One region of the Halomonas sp. NYA30 genome, then DNA from elsewhere that is predicted to be linked to it. Evidence: predicted binding sites of a transcription regulator. Region 1 holds the regulator's gene; the other holds the start of a gene.

Region 1 (8,097 bases):
GCCTACCGGCTTAAACAAGTCGCACAACAAGGAGGTGACGTGCCCCCAACACCCGATAACCTACCGGTTCCCCCAGAGCTGGAAAACCCCGGGCGTGGCACCGGCGGTAACGAGGCGCAATCATGAAAGGCTTAAACCAGCTAATTGGTCGGCGCGACTGGATGGGTAACGTGCGCATGAAGCTGCTGGTCGGGCCGATGCTCATCCTGATGATTTTGGGCATGATGATTGTGCCCTTGCCTCCCTTTGCGCTCGATTTACTCTTCACCTTCAATATTGCCTTGGCCATTATGGTGTTGATGGTCAGCATGTTTACGCAGAAGCCGCTTGATTTTGCGGCGTTTCCTGCTGTGTTGCTATTCACCACACTGTTGCGTCTTTCGCTTAACGTCGCCTCCACTCGGGTAGTGTTAATGGAGGGCCACCAAGGCGGTGCGTCCGCGGGTAAGGTAATTGAAGCGTTTGGGGCGTTCTTGGTCGGCGGTAACTTCGCGGTGGGCCTGGTGGTCTTCCTGATTCTGGTCATTATCAACTTCATGGTCATTACCAAAGGTGCTGGCCGTATTGCTGAAGTGGGTGCGCGCTTTACGCTGGATGCGATGCCCGGCAAGCAAATGGCCATCGATGCCGACCTTAACGCCGGTTTAATCGGCGAAGAAGACGCCAAAAAGCGCCGTGCAGAAGTCGCCCAAGAGGCTGATTTCTTTGGCTCGATGGACGGTGCGAGCAAGTTTGTCCGTGGTGACGCCATTGCTGGTTTGGTAATTATGGTGGTCAATATCATCGGCGGGCTGATGATTGGTATGTTGCAGCATGACATGAGCTTTGGCGCGGCTGGCCAAACCTATATGTTGCTGGCGATCGGCGATGGTCTGGTGGCGCAAATTCCCGCCCTGGTGATCTCGACCGCAGCGGGTGTCACGGTATCGCGGGTGAGCACCGACACGAACGAGGATATTGGCCAGCAAATGCTGAGCCAGCTGTTCGTTAACCCCCAGGTACTGATCTTAGCCGCCGTGGTCATGGGCTTGCTAGGCATGGTGCCCGGCATGCCCAATTTTGTCTTTCTCTTCTTCACCGCGCTGCTGGGTGGTTTAGCGTGGCTGTTGTCGCGCCAAAAAGAGAAGGCCTTGGTTAAAGAGGAAATTGACGCAGCCCCCGTGCCTGTACAAGAGACCCCGGAAGCAAGCTGGGAAGATGTGCAGCTGGTCGATACTCTTGGCCTGGAAGTGGGCCATCGCTTAATACCGCTGGTGGACTCGCGCCAAAAAGGTGAGCTGCTTGGGCGCATTAAAAGTGTGCGCAAAAAGTTTGCTCAAGAAGTGGGCTTTTTGCCGCCGGTCGTGCATATCCGCGATAATTTAGAGCTGCCGCCCAACGCCTATGTGCTTTCGATGAAAGGCGCTGAAATCGGCCGCGCCGAAGCGCAGCCGGGTAAATGGCTGGCGATTAACCCAGGCCAGGTCTCAGGCGAATTGCAGGGCACTCATACCCAAGACCCAGCCTTTGGTTTGCCCGCTGTGTGGATTGAAAGCGGCCAGCGTGAGCACGCTCAGGTATATGGCTACACCGTGGTTGATGCCAGCACCGTGATTGCGACCCACTTGAACCACCTGCTGCACCGCCACTCACCTGAAATGTTAGGCCGCCAAGAAGTGCAGAAGCTGCTGGATAAAATGGGCGATGATCAAAAAGCCCTGGTCGAAGAAGTCATTCCAAAAGCGATTTCGTTGACGGTATTGCAGCGTATTTTACAAAACCTGCTCGATGAAGACGTGTCCATCCGTGATATGCGCACCATTTTGGATACCCTGGCGGAGTACGCCACCCAGCAAAAAGACCCCAACGAGCTGACCGCGCTAGTCCGTGTGTCCTTGGGGCGTGCCATTGTTCAGCAGTGGTTTGCCGGCCAAGAGACGCTCAATGTGATGGGGCTGGATGCTCAGTTGGAACAAGTGCTGGTACAGGCGATGAATGGCAACGGTGCCATGGAACCTGGCCTGGCCGAGACACTGATGACCCAGGCGCAGCAGGCGCTAGAGCGTCACGAAAGCTCAGGCGAGCCGCCGGTGCTGGTCGTGCAGCATTCGTTGCGGGCAGTGCTTTCGCGCTTTTTACGCCGTCGCCTACGGCATATGTCGGTGTTGTCGCAAGCCGAGATTCCCGATGACCGTACATTAAGGGTCACCACCCTAGTCGGCGGGCGTTCGTAGCCACCTGCCGTGATAGGCTAGCGTTGACCATTTTCAGCATAGGCAAAGGGTAAGTCATGAGCGTTAGACGTTTCGTGGGAGCCAACAGTCGTGATGTGATGCGCCAAGTGCGCGAAGCGCTCGGTGAAGATGCCCTGATTGTGGCTAATCGGCGCACCGAAGGGGGCGTTGAGATTCTGGCCATGGCGGATGAAGCTATTGACCATTTTGAGCCTTCGCCAGAGTCACTTCCTCCAGAGCCGTCGTCTTCAGGGGCATCGTCCCCAGGGCTATCGTCTCCAGAACCATCGCCAGCGCCGCCAATGCAAGACTCCATGCAGGCAATGAGCGAGCGGTTATTGCGTGAGATGCAGGATATGCGTGAGCTGCTGGCAAGCAGCGCACCCGCAAAAGCGGCTGCCTACCAGCCGCCGCTAGCAACGGGAACGGCCGCCCGCCTGCGCCAACTGCTATGGAACGTTGGTTTTAGCAGCGAGCTTGCCGATGAGCTACTGACAGGGCTTCCCGAACCGCTTGCCGCGTTAAATGCCGACAGCGAAGCGCCCCTGCAGTGGCTGCGACAGCAGCTGATCGAACGCCTTTGTGTGTTGAGCGATGAAGCCAGCTTTTTCGACCAAACCGGTATCGTTGCGTTGGTGGGCCCCACGGGGGTAGGCAAAACCACCACCACGGCTAAATTGGCCGCGCGTTTTGTGATGCGCCACGGTACCCGCCCCGTTGCCTTGGTGACTACCGATAGCTTTCGTATTGGTGCCCACGAGCAGCTACGCATCTATGCGCGTTTGCTGGACACGCCCATGTACGCGCTGGATGCCGAGCAACCCATCGACGATTTACTGGGCCGCTTGCAGGGCAAGCAGTGGGTGATTATCGACACCGTAGGCATGAGCCAGCGTGACCAGCGGGTGATTGAGCAGATTGCCCACCTGCAAGGGGGACGCTCGCGAGTGCGCCTGGTGCTACTGCTCAATGCCGCCAGCCAGCCGGAAACCCTCGAAGAGGTCGTGCTGCGTTATCGTCAGGCTGCCCGTGCGGCGGGGGCAGAGTTAGACGATTGTATTATTACTAAACAGGATGAAGCGGGGCGCCTCGCGCCGGTGCTCGACATTGTGATGCGCCACGGGATGCGTGTGCTGTTTGGTTCAAATGGTCAGCAGGTGCCTGAAGATATGGCCATTGCTTCCCCTGAAGCACTCGTGGATCAAGCGCTAAGTACGGCAACGCCGCAGCGCGAACAGGTACAAAGCGCTGACGTCCCCATGGGGATGCCGCGCTGGTCGCGGGATGTACTCGGGCAAGGGCGCCGCTTGTCGTCGCTACTGGCGCGGCTGCGCCAACGCGTGACGGGATTTACGGAATTAGAAGCGATCTGGGATTTAGCGTCACTCCCAAGCCGACTGCAGGAAGAGCGTTTGGACGCATTGCTCGCCCACTATCCCGCCGTGAATACGACGTTGGGTATGGCGTGGTCAGCTCGGCGGAATGAGCGCGGCTGCGACTGGGCAATGCCCGATATTGGCCTGGACACAGAGGGCGCTTGGCTGGCGCTACCCTGGTTACAGCATCGCCATGCTGCTGGGTGGCAGCCGCGCTTAGCCGCGCTGACGGAATCAAGCGGCGTCGCGGTGCATTTATTGCCGCGCTTACCCGAGCCTGATGCGTTGGCGTGGTTGGAAGCCGAGCATTTGACCTGGGTCAGCCAAGTATCCCCTAGTCATCGGGTACGCTTTCACCACGAGCGCCAGTCCATTCGTCAGCTGTTTAATGACAGCGTGCTGACGCACCAAGTGGGCGTTCGTTTTCGTGGTCAATCCGTGCAGCTGTGGACCGCCTACGCCGAAGTAGAGGATGCGACGGGTTATGCCCTGCTTGCTTGGTACGGTGAAGTGCGTGATCCGGAAAGCGCCAAAGTGGTAGCGCGCCGCTACTGGCTTACCCCTGCTCGGCTGGGAGCCGAGGTGCTCTCGCTACTGTTAACACAACTTCAAAGCGATGGCTTAGCGGCATTAACACGCCGCGCTTGGCAGCAGTTAAAAGAGGCCGACAGCGGCGATGTTAATGCCGAAGTGCGCCTACTCATGGCCAGCGGCTTGGCATCCGTTGCCGGGCATCTTGATGTTGCCGATGATGAAGAGGCGCAAACGCTGCGCGGCGACCTGCTCAATTTATTAGGCACGAGCCGTCGGCGTCGCGATACTGGCATGCTTGATGCGCTGGTTTACGCGTTTATGGCCCGCGATGCGATTCGCCAAATGGGCAGTGTCAGCCGAGAGGGTGTGACGTGAGCGATCAAGATCAAGCTTCAGGGCTGCGTAAGTGGGCGAATCTGCAGCGCCAGCAGCAGGCGGAAGGGGCGGTTGATGTCGCGGCGGCCGAGCATGTGCCAGAACCAGAACAGAGCCCATCGTTATTAACGCCTACGGCTGCAGCAGTAGAAGCAGAAGCGCCTGAGGCGATAGCGCCACCCAGACCCAAAATTCCGCTTATAGTGGTTGGGCTGCCCGGTAGCGGTGCCTCTCAGGTAAACAAAGTCAAAGCACGTCTGGGGCAGTGGTCCACGTTAGGTCGAAGCTGGGCCGGTGACCCTGAAGACTGGGATGTGCATATCGTGGCGGCAGATACTGCTGACCTTGCTCAGTTACGCGCTCAGTACAGCCGTTGGGCACTATGGATCAATAGCGATGCCGATGCCTTTGCTGCCATGTACAGCACCTTGCGCCAGCTACAGGAACACGGTGGGCCGCGTCGTTTGCTAGCGCTTCATGAACCGCATTTGCCGCGCCAGGGATTGCTCGACAACTTGCGTGGTGCCGCCGAATACTACTTAAATATGGAACTACTGGTACTTGCACGATGAGCATACTCCGCCAAGGTGACTAAGCATGCTAAGCTTGCAATTAAGAAGGGCGCTGCCGCTGGTGGCGCTACTGCTAACAGGGTGGTTACTGGCAGGATTAACGGCGAGTGCCCAGGCCGCTACCGGCAGTTGGAGCACCCAGGTTCCTGGGCTGATGGTGGCGATGAGTGATCGGGCAAGCGCTAGCCAAAACGTTTCTCCGCCCGCTGCGGCGAATCTTCGGACAAAGCAGCTTGAGCGTATTCAGTGGCAGTTCAGCCATCCTCCCGGTGCGCTGTTAAACGCTTGGTTGTGCCATCCTGAGCAGTGCGTTGCGTTAACCGGCATGCGCGGGTCCACTACCGCATTGGCAGGACGGACGGCAGGTGTGCCATTGCATTTTCGTTTCGCCTTACGCCCAGGCCAACGGCCGGTTCGAGTGCAGGGGCTGCAAATGATTGTGAACTATCAGTGAAGGCTGTATAGCCGCGAGGCGAAAGGATGTACACAGCACAAGGTAGGATCAAACAGAGTGAGCTGTTGACGCAATATATGCCACTGGTACGACGTCAGGCCTTGACGCTTCAGGTCCGCTTACCAGCCAGCATTGAGCTCGATGACCTTATTCAAGCAGGGATGGTAGGGCTGCTGGAAGCGCTCGGTCGCTTTGATGCTACCCAAGGTGCGACCTTTGCGACCTTTGCCAGCCAACGAATTCGCGGTGCGATGATGGATGAATTGCGCACCCGCGATTGGCTGCCCCGCAGTGTGCGTCGTTCAGCGCGCGCAGTAGACAATGCCGTTCGCCAGTTAGAACAACAGCTGGGGCGAGCACCGGAAGAGAACGAAATCGCCCACCATCTTGAAATGCCGTTGAGTGAATACCAGCAGCTCCTCAATGACACCAACAGTGGCCAATTGCTGCCGTTTGAAGAGCTGGTGGCCGATGGCGGCGAGCCGGTCAGTAATGAACTGAGCAACTCACCGTTCGAGCAGTTGCTTGATGGCCAGCAGCGGCAAACGCTGATTGATGCGATTGACGCACTGCCAGAGCGTGAAAAACTGCTCATGGCACTGTATTACCAGGAAGAACTCAACCTCAAGGAAGTAGGGGCTGTGTTGGGCGTAACGGAATCACGCGTTTCTCAACTACACAGTCAGGCCGTCAGCCGTTTACGTGCGCGTTTACACGACTCGGCATAACACCTCTTTTTTACTCACTTGTGACCGGCAAGGAGCCGTGGATGAATCCTTCGACGCTGATAGGTATATTTGCCAGCATATTGCTGCTGGTCAGTGTACTGTTTTTGACCGCAGAGTCCCCTTCAAGCTTTATCAATTTGCCGGGCCTGGCCATTGTGGTGACTGGTACGTTGGCGGCTACCTTTATCAGCTATCCGCTGAGAGAAGTGCTCCGTGTGGTGCGGTTGGTGGGCCTAGTATTCCGGCGCGAAAACACCTATATGCGTGACGATATCCGGGAACTGGTCGATATGTCACGACTGTGGTTTAAAGGCGATGTGCGGGCGGTTGAGCGCGAGCTAGAGCATACCCGCAATCCGTTTTTACGCACCGGCATTCAACTGGTGATCGCCAACACCAAAGAGGACGAAATTTTTGACATGCTGCGCTGGCGCATTGCCCGCCTGAAAGCGCGTGAACAGGCTGAAGCACAAATATTTCGCACCATGGCCACCTATGCACCCGCGTTTGGCATGATCGGCACCCTGGTGGGGCTGGTGAACATGCTGGAAGTCATGGATGCTGGCGACCTGCAGGTCATTGGCCCACGCATGGCGGTGGCACTGCTGACCACCTTCTACGGCATTTTACTCGCCAATTTGGTGTTTAAGCCGATTGCAGTGAAGCTAGAGCGCCGGACCGAAGAGCGCTTGATTACCATGAACATGGTTTTGGAAGGCATCTCACTGATCACTAAGCGCCGTCTGCCCTCGTTCATTGAAGAGACCCTTAACTCGTTTGTGGCCAATTACCACGATGAAATTCGTGATAACAGCGTCAAACCAAGACCAGACTCCTCGGTTAGTTCGGCGGCGAAGGGATAGTTATCATGTTAGACCGTGATACCCGTCACGCCCTGGAAATACCGGTCTCGCCTGGGGAGGGCGAAGAGGGATGGCTAACCAGCTATCTTGATGTGCTGACGCTGCTCATCACGCTATTTGTCCTCTTGCTTTCACTGACGCCACCGGGGGGTGGTGAAGCGGCGGATACGGCTTTTATGCGCTCGGCTAGCGCTGTATCATCGCTGCCGCTAGCGTCACTTGCCACAGGTATACAGCCCCGCCACCAAGGGCTGCAGCCGCAGTTTTCCGGGCTCAATATTCCTGGAGTGAGCGTGTCGCAAGGGCGTGAAGGGGTCACACTGCGTATTGATAACAGCCTATTATTTTCCAGTGGCCAAGCAGTGTTGACGCCTCAAGGGCGCGGCGTGGTTGAAAGCCTTATCGATGTATTAGCCAGTTTTGACGGGCAGATTTCGGTGGAAGGTCATACCGATAGCGTACCCATTTCGACAGCGCGCTTTCCCTCTAATTGGGAGCTTTCATCCGCGCGGGCTATTGCCGTCGTGCGTCATTTAGAGCGCCAAGGGTTCAATATTTCTCATATGCGGGCCGTCGGCTATGCTGACACCCAACCCATGGAAACGAACGCAACCGCGGATGGCCGAGCGGCCAACCGGCGCGTAGAGCTGTTGTTGAGGCAGCAGGTCGAAGGGTGAATAGATTCTTGAGGCCACGCCTGTGTCCATGTACCGCCCGCTATTACAGTCGTTTGGTGCCCTGCTGGTTTTAGATGCCGATTGTCGGCGTATCCAAGCTACCAGCACAAATTTAACCCGCTTAACCGGCATTGAGTGCCCTGAAAACGGGGAGTTAAGTCTTGCCTGCGTGTTGGGCAAACGCCTTAGCCAGCGGGTACGCCGTGAGCTTCAGGGGCAGCAACGCTTGCCTGGGCCATTGGCGTTTATTCGCCCTAAGCACAGTAGCGTACGTTTTCAACTGCATGCTTACCGAGAGGATGAGC
Region 2 (8,097 bases), 850 kb from region 1:
GCTTTACGACCGATGCGGCACAAGCCGTAGCAGATGGCGAGTTGCTATTTATCGCCGTGGGAACACCGCCCGATGAAGACGGGAGTGCCGACCTACGTTATGTGCTGGAAGTGGCGCGCACCATTGGCCAGCATATGGATAGCTACAAGCTGGTGATCGATAAATCGACCGTACCGGTGGGAACCGCCGAAAAAGTCCAGGCCGCTATTAGCGAGGTGCTTGAACAGCGCGGCGTATCTCACGCCTTTGACGTTTGCTCCAACCCGGAGTTTATGAAAGAAGGAGCGGCGATTGAAGATTTTACCCGTGGCGCACGCATTATTGTCGGCACGGAAAGCGAGCGGGTGAAAGCGCGGATGCAAGAGTGCTATGCCCCCTACAATCGCAACCACGAAAAACTGATGTTTATGAGCGTGCGGGCCGCCGAGCTGACCAAATACGCGGCCAACGCCATGCTCGCCACCAAAATTAGCTTTATGAACGAGATCGCCAACCTTGCTGAACGGCTGGAAGTCGATGTCGAAGACGTGCGCCGTGGCATTGGCAGCGACCCACGCATTGGCTACCACTTTATATACCCAGGCTGTGGCTACGGCGGCTCCTGCTTCCCCAAAGATGTTCAGGCGTTAGAGCGCGCCGCGCGCCAGTTAGGCTATACGCCGGAACTGCTCAGCGCCGTCGAAGCGGTTAATTTGCGCCAGAAACAGACCCTGTTCACAAAACTGCAAGATAACTTAGGCAATCTAAGTGGCAAAACCATAGCGGTGTGGGGCTTGGCGTTTAAACCCAACACCGATGATATGCGCGAAGCCCCAAGCCGCACGTTGATGGAAGCGCTATGGCAAGCGGGGGCGAAGGTGCAAGCGTTTGACCCTGAAGCGATGGCGGAATGCCGCCGCCTTTATGGGGAGCGGGATGACCTGATGCTAGCGGGCGACCGGATTCAAGCCGTGAAAGGCGCCGATGCCCTGGTGATTTGCACCGAGTGGAAAGAGTTTCGCAGTGTCGATTTCACCTGGCTAGCTGAGCAGCTAACCAACAACGTCGTTATCGATGGGCGTAATTTGTACACGCCCGACGCCGTTGAAGAGGCAGGGCTGCGTTACATTGGGGTGGGGAGAAAGAGTAATTAGGACGTGGCGTTACTAGCGGACCTTCCTTAATACTTCGAGCGTGCATTACGGACTGTTACTTGGCATTACGTCTTAATACGAAAAAAACAGCCAAATATTCAAGTTATAGTTCACTTAGCCGTTATATTAAGGTAATTGTATTAAAAAATAGTGTTACGCATAGCTTTAAGAACAAGCGGTAATGAGGAGTACCAAGCGTAGCAAAACGTATTCAAAAAAGGCATTGGTTTTATGGCTTCTATTACATCGCTTGGCGTTGGTTCTGGTTTAGATCTCACAAGCTTATTAGATCAACTGCGTGAAGCAGAACAGCAAAAGCTGGTGCCCATTCAACAACAGGTTGAATCTGAAGAAGCAAAAATATCCGCGTATGGACAGCTAAAAGGTGGCTTGTCGCAACTACAGACTGCGGCATCTGCACTTAATAACCCTGAGCTTTATGGAGGCTTAACCACTTCTGTAGAGGGAGATGGGGTTCGTGCAACTAGCAGTGATGAAGCACAGCCGGGTCAGTATGCTGTTGAAGTAGAGCAGTTGGCTACTGCTGGCAGTCTTGCAACTGAGCGCGTTACAGCACCAGATGAAACGATTATTGATGGTGATACCGAACTGACATTTACGCTTGCAGACGGCGAGTTGGATCCCATCGCTATTGCAAGTGGAAGCTCTCTCGAAGGTATTCGTGATGCTATTAATACAGAAAGTGATGGTCGCCTGAACGCGTCTATTATCAATGATGGCGAAGGATATCGGTTGTCTGTTAACGCAACAGAAACAGGTGCTGATGCTAGCATCCAAAGCACGAATTTCAGTGACATCTTAGCCACCGACGTTACCACCAGTGATGCGCAGGTAGTGCAAGAAGGTCAAAACGCCCGTATTAACGTAAATGGTATCGGTATTGTCAGCTCTTCCAATCAGATTGAAGGTGCTATTCAGGGGGTGACATTAGATCTAAACGAAGCGAATACGTCTAACACCATCACCATTGCACAGGACAATCAAGCCATCAAGGAGGGAGTACAAGCCTTTGTGGAAGCGTTTAATACGCTTAAAAGTTCCATTGGCGATTTAACAGCGTTTGATGCTGCCAGCGGCCAGGCGGGCCAACTGAATGGTGATAGTGCGACTCGCGTTGTTGAGTCAACGCTACGTGGGGTGCTCAGCGGGATGATGGAAGGGGAAGGCTTACAAACCCTTTCCGACGTTGGTATTTCTCTGCAGGTGGATGGCACCTTAGAGCTAGACGAGAACAAGCTAGATAATGTTATTGGTAACGAGCCTGATGCGCTGGCGAATTTCTTTACAGGAGCCGATAGCAAAAGTGGTATGGCGGGTCAGGTCAATGAGGCTATTGGACAAATGCTGAATGATTCTGGAACTTTGCAAAGCGCCATCAGTGGGTCTGAGCGGCGAGTAGAGTCTTTTGGTGAGCGTTTTTCCCGCACAGAAGGTCGTATCGAGGAGACGGTAGAGCGTTACCGAACACAATTTGCGCAACTGGATACGCTGATGTCTCAAATGAACTCTACCAGTAGCTACTTGACCCAACAGCTTTCAGGGTTGAATCAGCAGCCATCACAAAATTAGCCAAAACAGTAAGTTATCATAAAAATAAATAAGTACGAAGCCAGGTTAGCCAAGCCTAGCTTTTCTCGTTTGATACTAAGAAAAAAGGCTAAAGTTATCGCCTTTTCTGCCGATATACTTTATATGGACAATTTTAGTTAATTATATGGAGAACTGGGCCAATGGCTACGATCACCTCTCTTGGCGTTGGATCAGGGCTAGATCTCACTGGTCTATTGGAACAGCTACGCGGTGCAGAGCGCCAAAAGCTAGCGCCTATCACGCAGCAGAAAGAGCAGCAGACTGCCAAGATTTCTGGCTACGGGCAGTTACAAAACGCTTTGTCTCAGTTTCAGACATCAGTGAATAAACTTAACGATCCTGAGCTTTATCAAAGCTTATCTACCGAAATACGCGGCGGCACTGCTATTAAAGCGACAGCCAGCAGTGAAGCGACTGCAGGACGTTATGATGTGGAAGTTACTCAGCTTGCGCGTGCTGGCAGCTTAGCAACGAATAGCATTCAAGGAGATGATGCGCTTACTAGAGAGCTCACGGGAGCCGGAGCAAGCCTCACGCTGGACTTCGGTAACGATGCTGCTGGCAAACCTACTACCTCTCGTACGATCATCCTGACGAAAGGAGGCTCTCTCGAAGCTATTCGCGACCAGATCAATGATTTCGACTTTGGTGATGGGCCTAAAGTGAACGCTTCTATTGTTAACGATGGCAGCGGTTATCGATTAGCGCTTAGCTCTGCTACTACAGGCAAAGAAGCCTCAATTGATGGTATGACCTTTTCGGAACTTGCGGTTGATGAAGTGCTTGCTGCTGAGACCGCTTATGAAGGTCGCAGCGCCGAATTGAAAGTCAATGGGATTGCGATCACCAGTGAAACCAACACCGTTCAAGGTGCTATCGCTGGCGTCACGCTTAATTTAGAAAAAGTGACCGAACCAGATAGCCCTAATACCGTCGTCGTCGCGCGTAATACTCTGGCCGTGCGTGAAGCGGTTGAAGGCTTCGTAAAAGGCTACAACGATCTTAAAACCAAAATCGGTGAGCTAACCGCCTTCAACGGCGGCGGTGATGCGGCAGGTGATTTGATCGGCGACCGCGCCGTTCGTGCTATTGAGTCTCAGCTGCGCTCAGCACTGGTAGGTAATGTGCCTGGCGGTGATATTACTCGCCTAACAGATATCGGCATTGAGCTGAAAACAGATGGCACGCTTGAGCTTGATTCAACCAAGATGAGCGATGCCGTAGCCAATAATCAAGATGCCGTGGCTGCGTTTTTTGCAGGCGAAAGTGATGATACCGGCATGGGCGGGCAGGTAAGCGAAGTATTAGAGAGAGTGTTAAGCGAAAACGGCGCCTTAGGTAGTGCCCAACGTAGTGCCGAAGGGCGTATCGAGTCACTGAACAGCCGCTTTGAGCGGACTGAAACGTCTATCGAGCGCACCGTTGAGCGCTACCGCCAGCAGTTCACGCAGCTCGATATGATGATGGCGCAAATGAACGCAACAGGCGACTATTTGGCCCAGCAATTGGACATGATGAATTCGCAAATGAAAAATAATTAGTAGTTTGTGAAGAGTTAGCCTTCTTTCTATTAGCCCCTGTCTTCATTGCAGGGGCTTTTTATTGGCGTTTTTGTAGCTAGCTTCCAGCTAGTCGATGTAGGCCTGCTGCTAATGAATAAAGAGATAGCAAGCACTACTGCTTGATACATTTCATTACACAAAAAGTGCATAAAAAATTTAAGTAATTCCTCTGCCTGCCGTTAATTAATATAACGGCAGCAAGCCGTCAGGCAGGCCGATCAGGCCAGTAACTATACGTAGGAGATTCACAATGTCCGTTATCAATACAAACATCACAGCGTTGATTGGCCAAAACAACCTGAAAGGCGCACAAAGCTCGCTGCAGCAAGCGCAAGAGCGTCTGTCTTCTGGCCTGCGTATCAACAGCGCAAAAGATGACGCCGCTGGCCAAGCCATCGCCAACCGTATGAGCAGCACCGTAACTGGCCTGAACCAGGCGGCGCGTAACGCTAACGACGGTATTTCTCTGGCGCAAACCGCTGAAGGTGCGCTGGATCAGGTTAACGACAACTTGCAGCGTATTCGTGAGCTGACCGTTCAAGCACAAAACGACACTAATACTGCACAAGACATTGATTCCATCCAGGAAGAAGTTAACGAGCGCTTGAAAGAAATTGATCGTGTAACGACACAAACACAGTTTAACGGTCGTGACCTGTTCTCTGCCGATGCAACTGCTTCATTCTCTATCCAGGTTGGCGCTAAAGATGGCCAAATCATCAAAATCGATGTTGGCTCTGCATCTAGCTGGAATAAGTTAGATGATACAGCTAGTACTGCTGTACAAGGTGGTTTCAGTGCGTTCGGTACAGGTGATGGCCGTACTGTGGCAGCTTTAGGTTTTGATGTATTAGAAGGACGTGCAACTGGTGCAGGTACTAGTACTGCAATGGCTACCGTAGACACAATGATTGCGTCTATTGACCAAGAGCGCAGTAACTTAGGTGCGATGCAGAACCGTTTCGAAACAGCACTGGACAACATTCAAACTACGTCTACCAACCTGCAGGGTGCTCGTTCGCGTATCGAAGATGCCGACTACGCTGTAGAAGTATCGAACATGACGCGTGCCAACATTCTTCAGCAGGCAGGCACTTCCATGCTGGCCCAGGCGAACCAAACCCCGCAGAGCGTTCTTTCTCTGCTCCAGTAAGACCGTTTTAAACCTAAAGAACCCGGGCCAATGCCCGGGTTTTTTGCCGTTTGTAAGAAGCATTTAATCAGTATAGTGGTACATATCCCCTTTATAGATCGACGTAAAGTAGAGACCCATGGCTAAGAAAAAAGTACGCAAGCAGAAATCAACGGTTGCCCAAAATTACACACGCCATGGAGCTGATTTGGGGTTACCTCAAGCAATGGTCGATGCATTTATGGCGCTCTACAACGCCAGGAAGTTGCCACAAGCGCAACAGGCAGCGCAGCATTTGGTAGAACGCTATCCCCAAAGTGCTTTTTCTTGGAAAGCATTAGGTACAAGCTACCTGGAAGCTGAAAATCCTAGTGAGGCATTAAACCCCCTGTTAAAGTCTGTAGAAATCGATAGTAATGATTTTCTAGCGCTAACAAGTTTGGCGGCAGCATTTTATCAAACAGGAAATAGTGAGCAGGCAATAAAGTATCAAAAACATGCTGTCAATTTACAGGAGAAATATGCTCCAGCCAGATATCGCTTGGCTGAAATGCTAAAAGAGTCAGGGTTGCATAAAGAAGCATTAATGCATGCAGAAGAAGCAAAAGTCCTGGGGATTGATAGTTTACGTGTTGAAGTACTAATAGGTACAATTAAATATCAGCTTCGTGAGTTTAGTGAGTCGTTACTTATTTTTGAAAGGTTAGAAAAAGAATATCCAGAAAATTTTGTCATATATAATAACTTGGGAAATATCAACAAAGACTTAGGGCGTCATAAGAAAGCTGAGGCTTATTATGAAAAGTCTTTAGCAGTACAGCCCGATAATTGGATGGCTTACTCCAATCTGTTCTTCGCTAAGCATTATAATGTTAACTCAACTACATCAGAGATTTTGGAGCTTGGCCGTAGCTGGGAGCAGAAGTTTTCTTTACCTAGACTTGGTTTACATAAAAATTCTAAAGAACCTTTAAAAAAGCTTTCCATTGGTTTGGTTTCCTCTGGATTCCGCTTACATCCTGTAGGTCAAATGATTGCCAGTGCTTTAGAAAATAGCCGCTCTGATATTGATTTTTACGCGTACACAACAAATGATAATAATGATTTTGTAACCGAACAGATTAAAAAATCCTGTAAACAGTGGAGTGCAATCCGCTCTCTTACTCAAAAACAGATAGCTCAAAAAATTTATGACGACAATATAGATATTCTAATAGATCTTTCTGGCCATGGTGATGGCAGCTGCTTGCAGGCAATTTCGATGCGCCCTGCACCACTGTGTGTTAAGTGGGTTGGAGGGCTTGTCAATACGATGGGTCTTGAGTCGATTGACTATTTGTTATCCGATCATATCGAGACGCCTCAAGGCGTGGATAGCCAATATACTGAAAAGCTAATTCGTCTACCGGATGACTACATCTGTTATATGCCTTGCGCTTATGCTCCTCCTACATCTTCACTGCCAGCAGTTAAAAATAATTTTATTACATTAGGTTGTTTAAATAACCCTGCAAAAATCAGTGGTCAATTGCTCAATGAATGGGCGCGTTTAATGCACCAGATACCTGATAGCCGACTTCTTTTAAGAGGCGGGCAGTATGAAAGCGAGGATTTCTGTTGCTGGTTATGGGATGAAATGGCTTCACATGATATTGAGCGTAACCGAGTAATTTTAGAAGGGCCGACAGATCATAAAAATTTTATAGGTACCTATCAGCGTATCGATATTGCCTTAGATACTTGGCCTTACTCAGGTGGTTTGACTACTTGTGAAGCCTTATTAATGGGCGTGCCAGTAGTCACCTTGCCTGGTCCCACCTTCGCGGGTCGACATAGTGCTACCCACCTGATTAATGCAGGGTTGCCAGAACTAGTCACTAATAGCTGGGATGAGTATCGTCAACGAGTAGTTGAGCTTGCCAATGACTTGCCTAATTTGGCGGTTATACGTGCGGGACTACGTACTATTTTGCACTATTCGCCCGTATGCGATGCGCCACGCTTTGCTAACCACTTTAATAATGCCCTACGTGCTATTTGGGTACGCTATTGTGATGGTAAAGCCCCCGAAGCTCTCACCTTCAACAAAGAGGGTGAAATGTGGTTTGCTGATGAAGACAAGCTGGTTGAAATACCCGAGGTTTTGAGCGAAGAATTAGCTGAGGATAAGCCATTTGAATGGAAGTTCGATGAGCCAATAATCATTGTAGATAATGCCGCCGTAATGCCGCGTCATCCTGACTACCCTAAATGGATGGCAAGTGGGCATCTGGCCGTAATCAGCTTTGATCCATCTAGCTTGCTCAACAAAAAAATAGATGAGTTAAAAGAGTATGGTGAACTGCATCACTATCCGCATGCGCTTTTAGGCGATGGTCAGCCTGCTACATTATATGCAACGCTAGATGCCGAAAAAGGCAGTACTCTAAAACCACTGCCGGAAGATCAGCAACCAGAATGCCAGCGTGAAAAGCTTAAGGTGCTTGCTGAGTTACCTATAAGCACTGTGGCTTTGGATAGCATTGAAGCATTGCCAAACGTCGATATGCTTGTGCTGGACGATCTGCATGATGCTATGACGGTGCTAAGAAATGGGGAGCAAACTCTAAAAGGTGTATTGTTGATTCAGGTGAAAGTTGCTTTTCAGCCAACACATGAG

Evidence for each region. The regulator FliA, encoded in region 1, starts transcription of late flagellar genes. The targets are predictions, from matches to a motif close to CTAAAGTTNNNNNNNNNNCNGCCGATA.
Region 2: the regulator FliA is predicted to act here: its motif matches at 4,462-4,488, upstream of ACWI0H_RS18100 (flagellin N-terminal helical domain-containing protein).

What each region holds. Positions count from the first base shown of each region.
Region 1 covers NZ_OZ334477.1:136,077-144,173, forward strand. The annotation lists gene flhB (flagellar biosynthesis protein FlhB) at 1-126, shown strand, start outside; gene flhA (flagellar biosynthesis protein FlhA) at 123-2,213, shown strand; gene flhF (flagellar biosynthesis GTPase FlhF) at 2,270-4,498, shown strand; gene ACWI0H_RS00650 (hypothetical protein) at 4,495-5,070, shown strand; gene ACWI0H_RS00655 (flagellar protein FlhE) at 5,096-5,524, shown strand; gene ACWI0H_RS00660 (RNA polymerase sigma factor FliA) at 5,551-6,252, shown strand; gene ACWI0H_RS00665 (motility protein A) at 6,294-7,115, shown strand; gene ACWI0H_RS00670 (OmpA/MotB family protein) at 7,121-7,792, shown strand; gene ACWI0H_RS00675 (sensor domain-containing diguanylate cyclase) at 7,821-8,097, shown strand, end outside.
Region 2 covers NZ_OZ334477.1:3,897,215-3,905,311, reverse strand. The annotation lists gene ACWI0H_RS18115 (UDP-glucose dehydrogenase family protein) at 1-1,133, shown strand, start outside; gene fliD (flagellar filament capping protein FliD) at 1,365-2,723, shown strand; gene fliD (flagellar filament capping protein FliD) at 2,885-4,285, shown strand; gene ACWI0H_RS18100 (flagellin N-terminal helical domain-containing protein) at 4,557-5,459, shown strand; gene ACWI0H_RS18095 (FkbM family methyltransferase) at 5,578-8,097, shown strand, end outside.